Regions from separate parts of the Haloimpatiens massiliensis genome, predicted to be linked through region 2. Evidence: predicted binding sites of a transcription regulator. Region 2 holds the regulator's gene; the other holds the start of a gene.
What was found. The regulator NrdR, encoded in region 2, represses ribonucleotide reductase genes. The targets are predictions, from matches to a motif close to CACNANATNTNGTG.

Region 1: C1715_RS06360 (vitamin B12-dependent ribonucleotide reductase) is a predicted target of NrdR. The motif match lies at 4,036-4,049, and genes of this name have one in related genera.

Annotation. Positions count from the first base shown of each region.
Region 1 is NZ_LT854639.1:183,785-190,699, reverse strand. It holds gene C1715_RS06365 (MBL fold metallo-hydrolase) at 1-523, shown strand, start outside; gene C1715_RS06360 (vitamin B12-dependent ribonucleotide reductase) at 822-3,971, opposite strand; gene C1715_RS06355 (hypothetical protein) at 4,304-5,338, shown strand; gene C1715_RS06350 (RrF2 family transcriptional regulator) at 5,470-5,898, shown strand; gene C1715_RS06345 (APC family permease) at 6,353-6,915, shown strand, end outside.
Region 2 is NZ_LT854640.1:665,351-672,265, forward strand. It holds gene ftsZ (cell division protein FtsZ) at 1-73, shown strand, start outside; gene spoIIGA (sigma-E processing peptidase SpoIIGA) at 336-1,142, shown strand; gene sigE (RNA polymerase sporulation sigma factor SigE) at 1,155-1,862, shown strand; gene sigG (RNA polymerase sporulation sigma factor SigG) at 1,937-2,710, shown strand; gene C1715_RS11305 (YlmC/YmxH family sporulation protein) at 2,812-3,063, shown strand; gene nrdR (transcriptional regulator NrdR) at 3,123-3,578, shown strand; gene pgeF (peptidoglycan editing factor PgeF) at 3,622-4,329, shown strand; gene C1715_RS11320 (response regulator) at 4,341-5,033, shown strand; gene pnpS (two-component system histidine kinase PnpS) at 5,036-6,739, shown strand.

The DNA.
Region 1 (6,915 bases), on a different contig from region 2:
GATTGAAAATAAAGCTAAAGAATTTAATGATAAGACAGGAATGACATTGGAAATAAAAAATCAATTACAGGGAAGCAAATGTAATTTTGAAAATGAAGATGTAATAAAAACTTCAAGAGTAAATGAAATGGAACAAAACGCAGCTATAAAGTATTTAGATGATAGTTTTATGTATGAAGAGTTTAGACCATATAAAAAGAGTATAAAGAATATATCAAAGTACAAGTATATGGAAGTTTCTTTTATAACTCCTATGGTGGGTCAAAGATATTTAAAGAAATTAATGTGTATTTCAGAAAATATGGGTTGGAACATAAAAATAGCTACTTCATGTAATCAAAATGAAATTATTAATTTAGCATTGGCACTTTGTAGCGAAAAAGGAGTTATGCTTAAAAAGAATCCATCTTTTAATCCATTTAATTTTTCAGTAACATTAAAGCTACAGGAACCTATAGCGCCGGAAGTATTTGAGGAAATGAAGGAGATATTTAAACATAAAACAGGATGTGAGCTTTGTTAAAAAGTAAGAAGTAAGAAATAGAAAGTAAGAAGTAAGAGTGAACAGGTAAGAACTAATAGGTAAAAGGTAAGGTTTCTTTAAGAAATTCAATAAACCTAAAATTTGGGAACGCTCATAAATTTTTACCACAACTATTACTTATTACCTGTTACTTACAAATTAATTATAAAAAACTCCTTGAGTTTTATCATTAACTCTTACTTCTTAGCTCTTACCTATTACTTACCTGCAAATTTTACATTTTTATTTTATAACTGCGAAAGTTGAATTATTAACTATTAGTTTTTAGTTAATAATTTTATGAGCATCCTGTGGTTGATCCACAGTCTAAGCAGACTTTACAAGTTCCATTTTGTACCATACGTGAGCTGGAACAATTAGGACAGATTTCTGTGTAAAGTCTTTCACCTTCAATTTTATTATTAGAAGATTTTTCAGACTTAGAATTTTTATTTTCTTGAAAGTTTATATTTTCTAAGTTCATATTATTGAGAACTTCAGTATTATCTTTGATTTTTGATTCAGGTTTTTTTAAATCTAAGCTAGGCTTAGATTTACCTCCAAGGGCATTTAAATCTAGACTTCCTAGTAGCCCTTTAGAGCCTTCAGTGGTGTCGTTGGTTAAATATTCTGGTTTTACTTGACATCTACTATAGTCCCCAACTTCTATATCTATTATTTTACTAACTAAATCTGAAATTGAAGATACATATTTTATATATGGGTGTTTTTGAACAAAACCATAAGGTTCGTATATCTGTCCTCTTAACATTGCGGAGATGTCTTTTGGTGGTACATGATATTGAAGCATTACAGATAGTGATTTTGATAAGGAATTCAAAAGTCCCATTATGGTAGTGCCTTCTCTATCAGTTGTTATATATATTTCAGATATTTCCCCATATTCATTTCTGTTTACTGTAGTGTATATTTTTACGTTATCTATTTGAGCAGGATGAGTTCTTCCTTGGCGTATTCCATAAAGTTTATGTCTTGTGGAATATCGATGTTCATGTTTTAATGTATCCAATTCTTCAGTTAATCCTTTGGCTTTTTGTAGTAGCTCTTTGTAATTTAAATCTTCTAAAGATTTTTCTTTAGAATCTGTTAGAGTATTATTAAGAGGTTGACTTACCTTTGAAGAATCTCTATATATGGAAATTCCTTTTACTCCAAGTTTCCAAGATTTTAATATAACATTTTTAATATCATCTACTGAAGCTTCTTTTGGTAAATTAACAGTTTTAGATATAGAGCCAGAAATAAGTGGAGTTAGGGCTGCCATCATAAGTACGTGACCCTTGTAGGAAATATATCTCTTTCCGCTGCCGCATACATTGGCTGTATCAAAAATAGATAAATGTTCTTCTTTAAGATGAGGGGCACCTTCTATCTTGCCATCCACTATTTTTTCATATTGAAAGTCATTTTCTATTACTGTTTCTTTTCTTAATATATAATCTATAATTTCCTTTATTTCATTAGGTGAATAACCTAAATTTTTAAGGGATTCTTCTATAACAGGGTTTACAATGGTCATGTAGCCTCCGCCAGAAAGCTTTTTGTATACAAAGTGACTGAAATAAGGCTCTATGGAAGTGGCGCCACAATCCATGGCCAAGGATATGGTTCCTGTAGGTGCTATAACCGATACTTGAGCATTTCTATAGCCATATTCTTCACCACAATCTAAAGCAGATTTAAAACTTTCTTTTAAACTATTTCCTAAGTAATTTAACCCCATTTTTTCTAAAATACTATGGTCAACTTTTACTGGAGTATAGTTTAAACCTTCGAAATTATCCTTTAAGGCACTGGCAACTCTACAGTGATTTCTTATGACTCTAAGCATGTATTTCTTATTTATTTCATATTTTGGGAAAGGTCCTATTTTTTTTGCCATTAGTGAGGATACATAATATGAATGTCCTGTCAAAATGCCTGTAAGGGCAGAGGCTAAAGCCCTAGCTTCTTTTGAATCATAGGGGTACCCCATTACCATAAATAATGATGCTATATTTGCAATACCTAGTCCAGTGGTTCTAAACATATGAGTTTTTCTAGCTATGTCTTCTGTAGGAAATTGACCCCAATTTATTGAAGCCTCTAATACTAATTGTGTAAGACCAATTAAGTGAAGGTATTGGTCTATTTTAAATTTTTTATATTTATGGTCGTAGAATTTGTATATATTTATAGACGCTAGATTACATGAGGTATCATCTAAAAAAGCATATTCACCACAGGGATTTGTAGAATTAATTCTATTGTGTTTTGCACCAAATTTTCCATCTTCTCCTGCAGGACATGTATGCCATGCGTTAAAGGTATCGTCAAATTGGGAGGCAGGGTCTGCACAATCCCAAGCACATTTATTAAAAGAATTCCATAAATCTTTAACTAAAACTTTTTTATTTACAGAGTCGTCCACTCTACCTTTTAATTCTATAGTTGCATCTGGATTATTATTTAAGTTTTCGACTTTTTGCATAAAGGAATCTGAAAATCTTATGGAGTTATTAGCGTTCTGGCCTGAAACTGTTTCGTAAGCTTCACCTTCAAAACTAGTATCATAACCCATCTTTCCTAAATCTCTTACCTTTTGCTCTTCTTTCGCTTTCCAGTTTATAAAGTTTTGAATTTCAGGATGATCTATGTCTAGGCATACCATTTTTGCAGCACGTCTTGTGGTGCCACCAGATTTTATAGCACCAGCATTTCTATCTAAAGCTTTGAGAAAACTCATAAGACCAGATGAAACTCCTCCACCAGAAAGATTTTCATTTTTAGCTCTTATATTAGAAAAATTTGTTCCTGTACCAGAACCGCCTTTAAACAACCTAGTTTCAGTTATAAAATGATCTGAAATAGAATGCTTTCCTAGAAGTTTATCTTCTATAGATAATATAAAGCATGCAGAGGCTTGGGTTCTAGTGTAGGAATCTTTGCTTTCTACAACTTTATTTGATTTTTTATCGAAATAATAATTTCCTTGCTTATTTCCAGTGATTCCATAGCATAGTGATAAGCCAGTATTAAACCACTGAGGAGAATTTGGAGCATACATTTGGTTTAGAAGGCCATAAACCATTTCATCATAAAATATGGAGTATTCCTCTTCTGTTTCTATAATTCCATCATCTTTTAAAGATTCACACCAAAAACTCACTAATCTATGGGAGAGCATTTTCATGCTGTTTTCATAACCTATTTTATTAGGAATTCCTGATTTTCTAAAATATTTTGAAGCTATAATATCACAGGCATTTTGTGAATAGTGCATGGGAAACTCTAAATCCTTCATCTCTAATAATATTTTACCGCTTTTGTGGTCTTTTAAAATAACATCAGTTTTTTTCCACTGAAAAAGGTCGTAAACAGTTTTATCATTTTGATTTTCTAAGTCTTTTGTAAATACTCTTTTAAATAAATCTTTTATATCATTCATATAGTCGCTGGTAATGCCAGCTTTTTTCACCTCCATGTATTATCTTTACTATACCCTTAATATATACTATATATAGTTAATAGTATGAAAAAGTTATACCACATGTTGTATTATAAAATAAATATAACCTAAATTCAAATTATCTGACTTCTATTTTATAGAATTATTTATGAATTTCTAGCTTTACCTTTTCTTTTTAAATTATTTATGGATTAAAGTATATAATTTGCCTCCCAAATAAAAAAATGTAAATAATTATTTAAATTTATATATGTAATTATATGTTATTCTGTTATAATTATAATTATATACGAATTAGGAGGTAATATTTTATGAAAAAAATAAAGTTAGTTAGCTCTATGTTAATTTTAGCTTTAGTAACATTTTTGCTGGGAGGATGTGGAGCTAATGATAAGTTATTTAAGGCTATTGATAATAACTCAAATTTAAAATCCTATGGATTTAAAGGGGATTATAAAGTAAAGATTTCAGGAAAAGAAGCGGCTTCTGCAGGTGGTTTAGAAAATTTAGATATGAAAATAGGCGGAAAGGTTGTTACGGAAAAAGATAAAAATGCAAAGATGGATATGAATGTTGATTATAATATTATGGGTGAAAAATTAAACATTAATATGATATCTTCTGTAGATTTAGATAAGGATGATTATAAGATATTTATAAAATTACCTGAAGAGTTAAAAAGTCAAATGCAGTTAGCTAATAAAAGTATAGAATATATCTATATGGGAAAAGATACTGTAGAAAAAATGAATAAAGAAATGGGAACTCAAGCTGGAGCCATGCCTCAAGAGGATATAAAAGGTATGACAGAAAGCATGACGAATTTACAAGAAGGATTAAATGAATTCGTAAAAGGTTATGTAGAAGAAAATGGAAAGAAAATGCTAACAAAACAAGGTAAAAAAGATATAGATATAAATGGTAAAAAAGAAAATGTCGATGTATATGAAATAAAAGTGGATGATGCAGGGCTTAAGAAATTTTTAAAGTCCTTCCTTTCAGATAAAAAGAGAAAAACTCAACTAGAAACAGTACTAGATAAAATACTTGTAAAAGATGAAAAAGGAAAAGTAGATTATAAAAAGAGCTTGGAAAATGTAGATAAAATGCCTAAAATCATAGGAGATAAAGGTGCTACTTTCCAATTTGGAATAAAAGACGATTATGTTGTAAGTGAGAAGGTTAATATGGATTTAGTATTAGAAGGAGCACAAGTAACTTATGACATAGATATGGTACTTTTCGATTTAAATAAAAAGATGGATATAAAAATGCCAGAGAAAAATGATAAAGTTAAGGATCTTTACGATTTTATGATAGAAATGATTTTTAATTCAGCTAAATAAACAGATTTTTTAAGTTTTAGATGAGATTTTATTCCAATGAAAACTTAGAATTTGTATAGCTATTGTTAACTCTTATTTTTAAAAATGAATATTGCAGTAGCTGCACTATGGGATAAAGTGGGAGTGAAGAAATGAATATAACTCAGGAATCAGATTATGCAATAAGAGCAGTACTTTGTTTAAGTATATTAGGAGAAGATAAGATTTTAGAGGCTAGGATTATATCTGAAAATCAATCCATACCTATGAGATTTTTATTAAAACTTTTAAGAAAGCTCAAGACTGCAGGTATAGTTAAATCTTATAGAGGTGTAAAGGGTGGATATTCTTTAGGAAGAAGTCCAGAAAATATTACTTTAAAAGATGTTATAGAAGCAGTAGAAGGTCCTATATGTATAAATCGATGTACTTATTCTCCAGAGGAATGTAATGCAAACAAAAATGGAAAATGTGCAGTGCATCATGCATTGATGAGAGTTCAAGAAAAGCTCATAGAAGAGTTGGAAGAAATTAATTTTAAAAAGCTTAAAGAAGAAACGGATATAAATTGTTATAGGTAATGAATTTAAGTAAGAGGTAAGGTGGATTTCCCTCTACTATGTTACGGAAAATCTTTAATTAAATAAATGGTATAGTGGGAAAAGGTATAATTGTTTCATTAAATGAAGTAGTTATATCTTTTCTTTTTAAGTGCTTAAAAAGTTTTTTGGCGTAAGACTGCTGATTTATAAAGATTTAATAAAAATAAAATTGAAAATTATTTATTAAAGTTTCATGGAAGGGGGGAAGTATAGCTATTTTGGAATTTGTTTACAAATTAATTATAAAAAATTCCTTGAGTTTTATCCTTAACTCTTACTTCTTACTTTTTACCTTTTACTTCGTACATTACTTATCTAAAAATTATAATTATAAGTTTTAATGATAAATTATGCATTTTTTATTGACATAGGGTACTTTACTGTGATAAATTTAGCATGTTAATTTTTAAATGCGGAGGTAGATAAACTAAAGATGAAAAGGGAAATATCACTTAAAAAACAAATGGGCCTTTTAACTGCTACCATGTTAGTGGCAGGAAATATGATTGGTTCGGGAATATTTATGCTTCCAGCCACTTTAGCAAACACAACAGGTCCAGGTGCTACTATAATGGCTTGGACCATAACAGGTATGGGTTCTATATTTTTAGCTTTATCCTATGCAAATTTGGGGTCTAAAATAACTAAAACAGGAGGACCTTATGAGTACCCTAAAGAGGCTTTTGGAGATTTTGTTGGATTTTTAAATGCATGGTTATATTGGAATGCTTCTTGGATAGGAAATGCGGCTATAATAACATCTGTGGCTAGTTATACTGGAGCTTTAATACCATCAATATCAGGAAGTCCATTTTTATCCTTTGTATATACCAGTAGCATTTTATGGATATTTACTATAATAAATATAATCGGAGTTAAAGAGGCTAGTGTCATTCAAACGGCCATTACTATATTTAAAATAGCTTTATTTTTTGGATTTATAGTTGTAACTGCATGCTATTTTAATCCGCAATTTTTAGCACCAGCTTTTCCAAC
Region 2 (6,915 bases):
TGAAGTGGCTGCGGGTAGAGATTATACAGAAGAGAATTTGGAAATACCTACCTTTTTAAGAAGAAATAGATAAAACTTAATATACTAAATTTTCAAACCGGAAAGGTGCCTATGGGCACCTTTTTTATTATATTTATTTGGTAGTTACTCTATTACATAAGGATTCGTAAGCTTTATTTGAAATAAAAAATCCATACTAAATCAAGAACTTTGTTTATATTTATAGAAAAATAATTTTAAATAGCGAAAAGAAGGTAATAAAAAAAATATTTAATGTTAAAAAATGACAAATTTTTAATTCATAAACATATATAATATGTTTAGGGGTGTTGCATGTGATTGTGTATGTGGATGTGGTGTTTATAGAGAATTTCATAATAAATATGTTTTTCTTATATATAACAGCATCAACAGTTAAGACAAAAATTAATTTTAAAAATATAATTATTTCATCTTTTTTAGGTGCTTTCTATGTAATTGTTCTTTTGTATTTTAAATTTAAATTTTTAAGTTTTTTGCCAATGAAATTATTTGTAGCTTTTATTATGATAGTAATAGCTTATAAAAATAAATCTTTAAAATTCTATTTAAAAGCATTAGTGGTTTTCATTGCCTATTCCATGTTTTTGGCAGGATTATGTTTATTTTCTCAATTGAATAGTACAGAAATATTTAATATGGGAGATGTGTTTTTAGGTGATTTTTCTTATAAAAAGTTAATTTTATGTTCTATGCTAATATATATTTTTATAAATAGGATAGTTATATATATTAGAGAGAGAAAGTTTTTAAAGAATTTAGTGTACAATGTAGAGATTGTTACTGACAAATATAATAAATTAATAAAGGCTTTTTTGGATACAGGAAATGAACTTAGAGAGCCAGTTACAAATTTGCCGGTAATAATAGTGGAGAAAAATCAACTTCCTAATATTAATGAATACAAAGATAAACTTTACGTGGCTTATAAAGCAGTGAATGGTCAATGTGGTAGGATGGAGGCTTTTAAGCCTGAATATATCAATATTTATAGGAAAGATTTTAAAGAGGAGAAAAAACAAGTTATTATTGCTTTATGTGATACTAAATTAAGTAAGGATAATGATTATAATGCTTTATTATCAAGAGGAATATTTGAGTAATGGGGGGTTATTATGTTTAAAGTAAAAATATTATTAAATCATTTACTAAGTAAGTTTAAGATATTTATAAAGAAAGTGTATTACATAGGCGGAAGCGACGCTCTTCCACCGCCTCTTACAAAAGAAGAAGAAGATGGACTTGTGAATAAGTTAATACTAGGGGATGAAAGTGTTAGAAGTATACTAATTGAAAGAAATTTAAGGCTAGTTGTTTATATTGCAAGAAAATTTGAAAATACAGGAATAAGTATTGAGGATTTAATATCTGTAGGGACTATAGGTCTTATAAAAGCAGTAAATACTTTTGATCCAGGAAAAAATATAAAATTAGCTACTTATGCATCTAGATGCATAGAAAATGAAATATTAATGTATCTAAGACGCAATAGCAAAGTAAAAGCAGAAATATCATTTTATGAACCTTTAAATATTGATTGGGATGGAAATGAATTGCTTTTATCAGATATATTAGGTTCTGATAGTGATGAGGTATATGAACTTATTGAAGAAGAAATAGATAAGCAATTACTAGTTTTAGCAATGAAAAAACTAAATAACAGAGAAAAAGAAATAGTAAAGATGAGATTTGGATTAAATGGGAAGAAAGAAAGAACTCAAAAGGAGGTAGCAGATTTTCTTGGAATATCTCAATCCTATATATCAAGATTGGAGAAAAGAATAATCAAAAAATTAAAAAAAGAAATTAGTAGAATGTTATAGTTTGTCTATTAGTATAAAAATCGTTCCTTGAGGAAATAATTAAAATGCAAGTACAATAAAGGGGCGAGAAGATTATGATGGTAAACAAAGTAGAAATATGTGGAGTAAACACAGCAAAATTACCCGTACTTAAAGAAAAAGAAATGAAAAAAATGCTTATTAAAATGAAAGATGGTGATAATGAGTATAGAGAAAAATTCATTAAGGGAAATTTGCGTCTAGTTTTAAGTGTTATCCAAAGATTTAACAATAGAGGGGAAAATGCAGATGATTTATTTCAAGTTGGATGTATAGGACTTATAAAAGCTATAGATAACTTTGATTTAAGTCAAAATGTTAAGTTTTCAACTTATGCAGTCCCTATGATAATTGGAGAGATAAGAAGATATTTAAGAGATAATAATTCTATAAGAGTAAGTAGATCCTTAAGAGATATTGCATATAAAGCACTACAAGTAAGAGATAGATTAATTGCTAAAAATAATAAGGAACCTACCATATCTGAAATAGCTAAGGAACTAGAAATGCCAAGAGAAGAAGTGGTATTTGCTTTAGATGCTATTCAAGATCCAGTGTCACTATTCGAACCAATATATCATGATGGTGGAGATGCTATATATGTAATGGATCAAATAAGCGATAGTAAGAATTATGATGAAAATTGGCTTGAGAATATATCCATAAAGGAAGCAATGAAAAAATTAAATGGTAGAGAAAAACTTATATTATCTCTTAGATTTTTTCAGGGAAGAACTCAAATGGAAGTAGCAGAAGAAATAGGAATTTCTCAAGCACAAGTTTCTAGGTTAGAAAAAACAGCTCTTAAGCATATGAGAAAATACATATAATCTTTATAGGGTAGATAAAATTCTACCCTATTTTTTATAGCATATGTATGGAAAAGGTTTCATACATATTTATTAGATTGAACTTTGGGGGGAGAGAATATATGTTTTCAATTAATAATTTAAAGATGATGGAAGTGATAGATATAGATTCAGGAGCTAAATTGGGATTTATAAAAGATTTTAAAATAGATACTTCTGAGTATAAAATTATATCTATAATACTACCAGGAGAAAAAGGAGTATGGTTTAGTAAGAATGAGGATTTAGAGATATCTTGGGAATGTATAATAAAAATAGGAGTAGATGTAATATTAGTACAAAGTCCTAGAGGCCCATTAGTAGATGAACAGTAGAATTTTTAATAAAATAGTGTATAATAGTTAATATAATGTTGGAAGGAGGGCGTAGTATAGTGAAGTGTCCATATTGTGCATATGAAGAAAGTAAGGTAGTGGATTCAAGATCTACTGATGATAATACAGCCATAAGAAGAAGAAGAGAATGTTTAAATTGTAGCAAAAGATATACTACTTATGAAAAAATAGAAGATATCCCAATTTTAGTTATAAAAAAGGACGCCAGCAGAGAGTATTTTGATAAATCTAAAATAATAGCAGGGCTCATTAAAGCTTGCCAAAAAAGACCGGTTTCAAGAGCGCAGATAGAGGAAATAGCAGACGAAGTAGAAAAGGTTTTAAGCAATGAAATGATTACAGAAGTTAAGTCGGATTTGATTGGTGAAATTATTATGAAAAAGTTAAAAGATGTAGATGAGGTGTCCTATGTACGATTCGCATCCGTATATAGGCAGTTTAAAGATATTAATACTTTTATGGAGGAAATAAAAACTTTAATGTATAATAAATAAATTTTATTTTTAAAGTGGAGTAAAATTTTATATGAGGTGAAACATGATAGTTAAGAACATAGGAGAATATAGATTTATAGGAGAAGAATTTCAGGACTTGATTTTGTATTTTTCAACAGCTAAAGGTGGATTGAATTTTAATAAAAATACCAGTAAAGGATTAGAAAATATTAATAAATTAAAAGAATGGTTTGGTGCAGAAGAGGTAGGTTATTTAAATCAAATTCATAGTAATATAATAGTGGATTACCATGGAGAAGTACAGGATGGAGATGGAATTATTACCAATAAAAAATCAGTAGCTATAGGTGTTTTTACAGCAGATTGTGTGCCAATAATTATTTTTGATAAAAAAAGACAAGTAATTGCTGCGGTGCACAGTGGATGGAAGGGTACATATAATTTTATATTAAGTGATATAATAAAAAATATGATGGACAAGTATTTTGTACAAAGTAAAGATATAGTAGTTTATATTGGACCTCATATAAATAAATGCTGTTATAAAGTAGGAGAAGAATTAATTAGAGACTTTAAAAATGTGAAAATTTATGGCGAAAATGTAGTATGTGGTGATAAGTTAGATTTAACTCTATGTATTAAAAAACAATGCTTAAACTATAATATACCTGAAGAAAATATAAAAATATTGAATTCATGTACCTTCTGTGACGAAGAAAATGAATGGTTTTCCTATAGAAAACATAGAACTTCTAATAGAATGTTTTCATTTATAATGTTGAAGAAATAGGGGGAATCAGTATGGAAGAAAAGATATTAGTGGTGGACGATGAGGAACATATAAGGGAGCTTATAAAATTCAATTTAGAGAAAAATGGATATAAAGTTGGGTGTGCAGTAGATGGCAATGAAGCTCTAGAATATGTAAGAAAGCACATACCTAAATTAATATTATTAGACTTAATGCTTCCTGGCATTGATGGATATGATGTATGTAAAAGAATAAGAGGAGATAAAAATACAGCTAATATACCTATAATAATGATTACAGCTAAGGGTGAAGAGATAGACAAGATACTAGGATTAGAATTAGGAGCAGATGATTATATAACCAAACCTTTTTCTGTTAGAGAATTAATTGCTAGGGTAAAGGCTATGCTTAGAAGAGTAAATTTAAAGGAAAGTGAAAAGGTATATTATTTTGGCAACATTTCTGTAGATTTTCAAAAACATTTAGTTTTAAAAAATGGCTATGAGATAGATTTAACATTAAAAGAGTTTGAGTTATTGCAAATACTTATAGAAAATGCAGGCAAGGTAATGACTAGAGAAATACTTTTAGATAAAATTTGGGGATATGAATATATAGGAGAAACTAGGACTGTAGATGTTCATATTAGGCATTTGAGAAAAAAAATAGAAGAGGATGATAAAAATCCTAAATATATTCAAACTATAAGAGGTATAGGATATAGATTTAATTTAGGAGAATAAATATGAAGAAAAAAATGATGCTTTATTTGTGTGCTTCTATTGTTACAACTTTAGTTGTTGTAACAATGTTATTTATGTCTATTGCAAATCTTCAATATGAGGCTAATATAAGAAAACAATTGAAAAATAATAATAACATAATAAAAAATTTAATAGAAACTAATAATTTAAAGGATCAAAAGAAATTTTTTATAGAAAATTTTAAGGATACATACACTAGAATTACTTATATAGATAGATATGGAAATGTAATATATGATTCTAAGATCACCACAGAATTAGAAAATCATAAAGATAGAACAGAAGTAAAAATGGCAAGGGAGAAAGGTCAGGGAAGTGACCTGAGAATAAGTAGTACAACAAATGAAAAAACGCTATATGTTGCAACTAGGCTTCAAAATGGAAATATAATAAGAAGTTCTATGTCTTTTCATGTTATACAAAAATTTAATGAAGATTATATAAAATATTATTTTTTGGTAATGTTATTTGTATTTTTTGTTATAATTGTTTTTGCAAATAGAATTTCATACATAATAATTAAACCAATAAAAGATTTAGAATTTACCACTTCCAGAATAGCAAAAGGGGAATTAGATAGAAGGGTTAATGTAAATTCAACAGATGAAATAGGACAATTAGCCAAAAGTTTTAATAAAATGGCATCTAAACTTCAAGAGACAATTAATGATTCCGTAGACAAGCAAACTAGATTAGAGGCTATACTAAAAAGTATGGATAGCGGAGTAATAGCTATAGATAGAACTTTTAAAATAATAATGATTAATCCTTATGCGGAAGAAATTTTTGGAGTATTTGGAAATGTAGTAGGTAAGAATTTAATAGAAGGTATAAAAAGTTATGATATGGAAAATATATTTAAAGAAAACAATGATCAATATTGTGAGATAAGAACAGTACGGCCTTGTGAAAGAATCTTAAGAATAAAAACTGCAGATGTAGTAAATAGAAGTGAGTATATTGGCAAAGTTGCAGTACTTCAAGATATAACAGACATAAAAAAATTAGAGAATGTTAGAAGTGAATTTGTAGCTAATGTGTCTCATGAACTTAAAACTCCTCTTACTTCTATAAAAGGATTTGCAGAAACATTAAAAGAAGTAGAAGATCCTGAAACTAGAGAAAAATTTTTAAATATAATAAATGATGAAGCAGAAAGATTAACAAGGCTTATAAGTGATATAATGACTCTTTCTCATATAGAGAAGGCAAAAGAAGCTAAAAAGGAAACTATGGATGTAAATAAAATAATATTAGATATATATAACTTAATGAAAAACACCGCTGAAGATAAAGGGATAGACATGCATATTCTTGGGGATTCGGTTCCAACTATATATGGCAATGTAGACCGATTTAAACAAATGATAATAAACTTAGTAGATAATGCCATAAAATACTCTGAAATAGGAGATACAGTTTATATAATAACTGAAAAGTGTAAATATAATATAAAGATATGTATTAAGGATACTGGAGTAGGTATATCACAAGAACATATACCAAGACTTTTTGAAAGATTTTATAGAGTTGATAAAGCTAGATCAAGAAGTGCAGGTGGAACTGGATTAGGATTGGCTATTGTAAAGCATATAGTATTAAGTATGAATGGAAATATTGAGGTGGAAAGTGTAGTTGGTAAGGGAAGCAAGTTTACAGTTATATTACCATATAATGAAAATTAAAAATAGAAATTAAAAAAAGCTGCTGATGCAAAAACATCAACAGTTTTTTTAATTTGATAATTAATTTTACTCTTATGTTAATTTTATTTAACTTTTAATAAACCTTACTTAACATAACTATAATAATTTCTTAACTTAAAAGGAATATTATAAATAATGTAAAGTAACTCTATGAG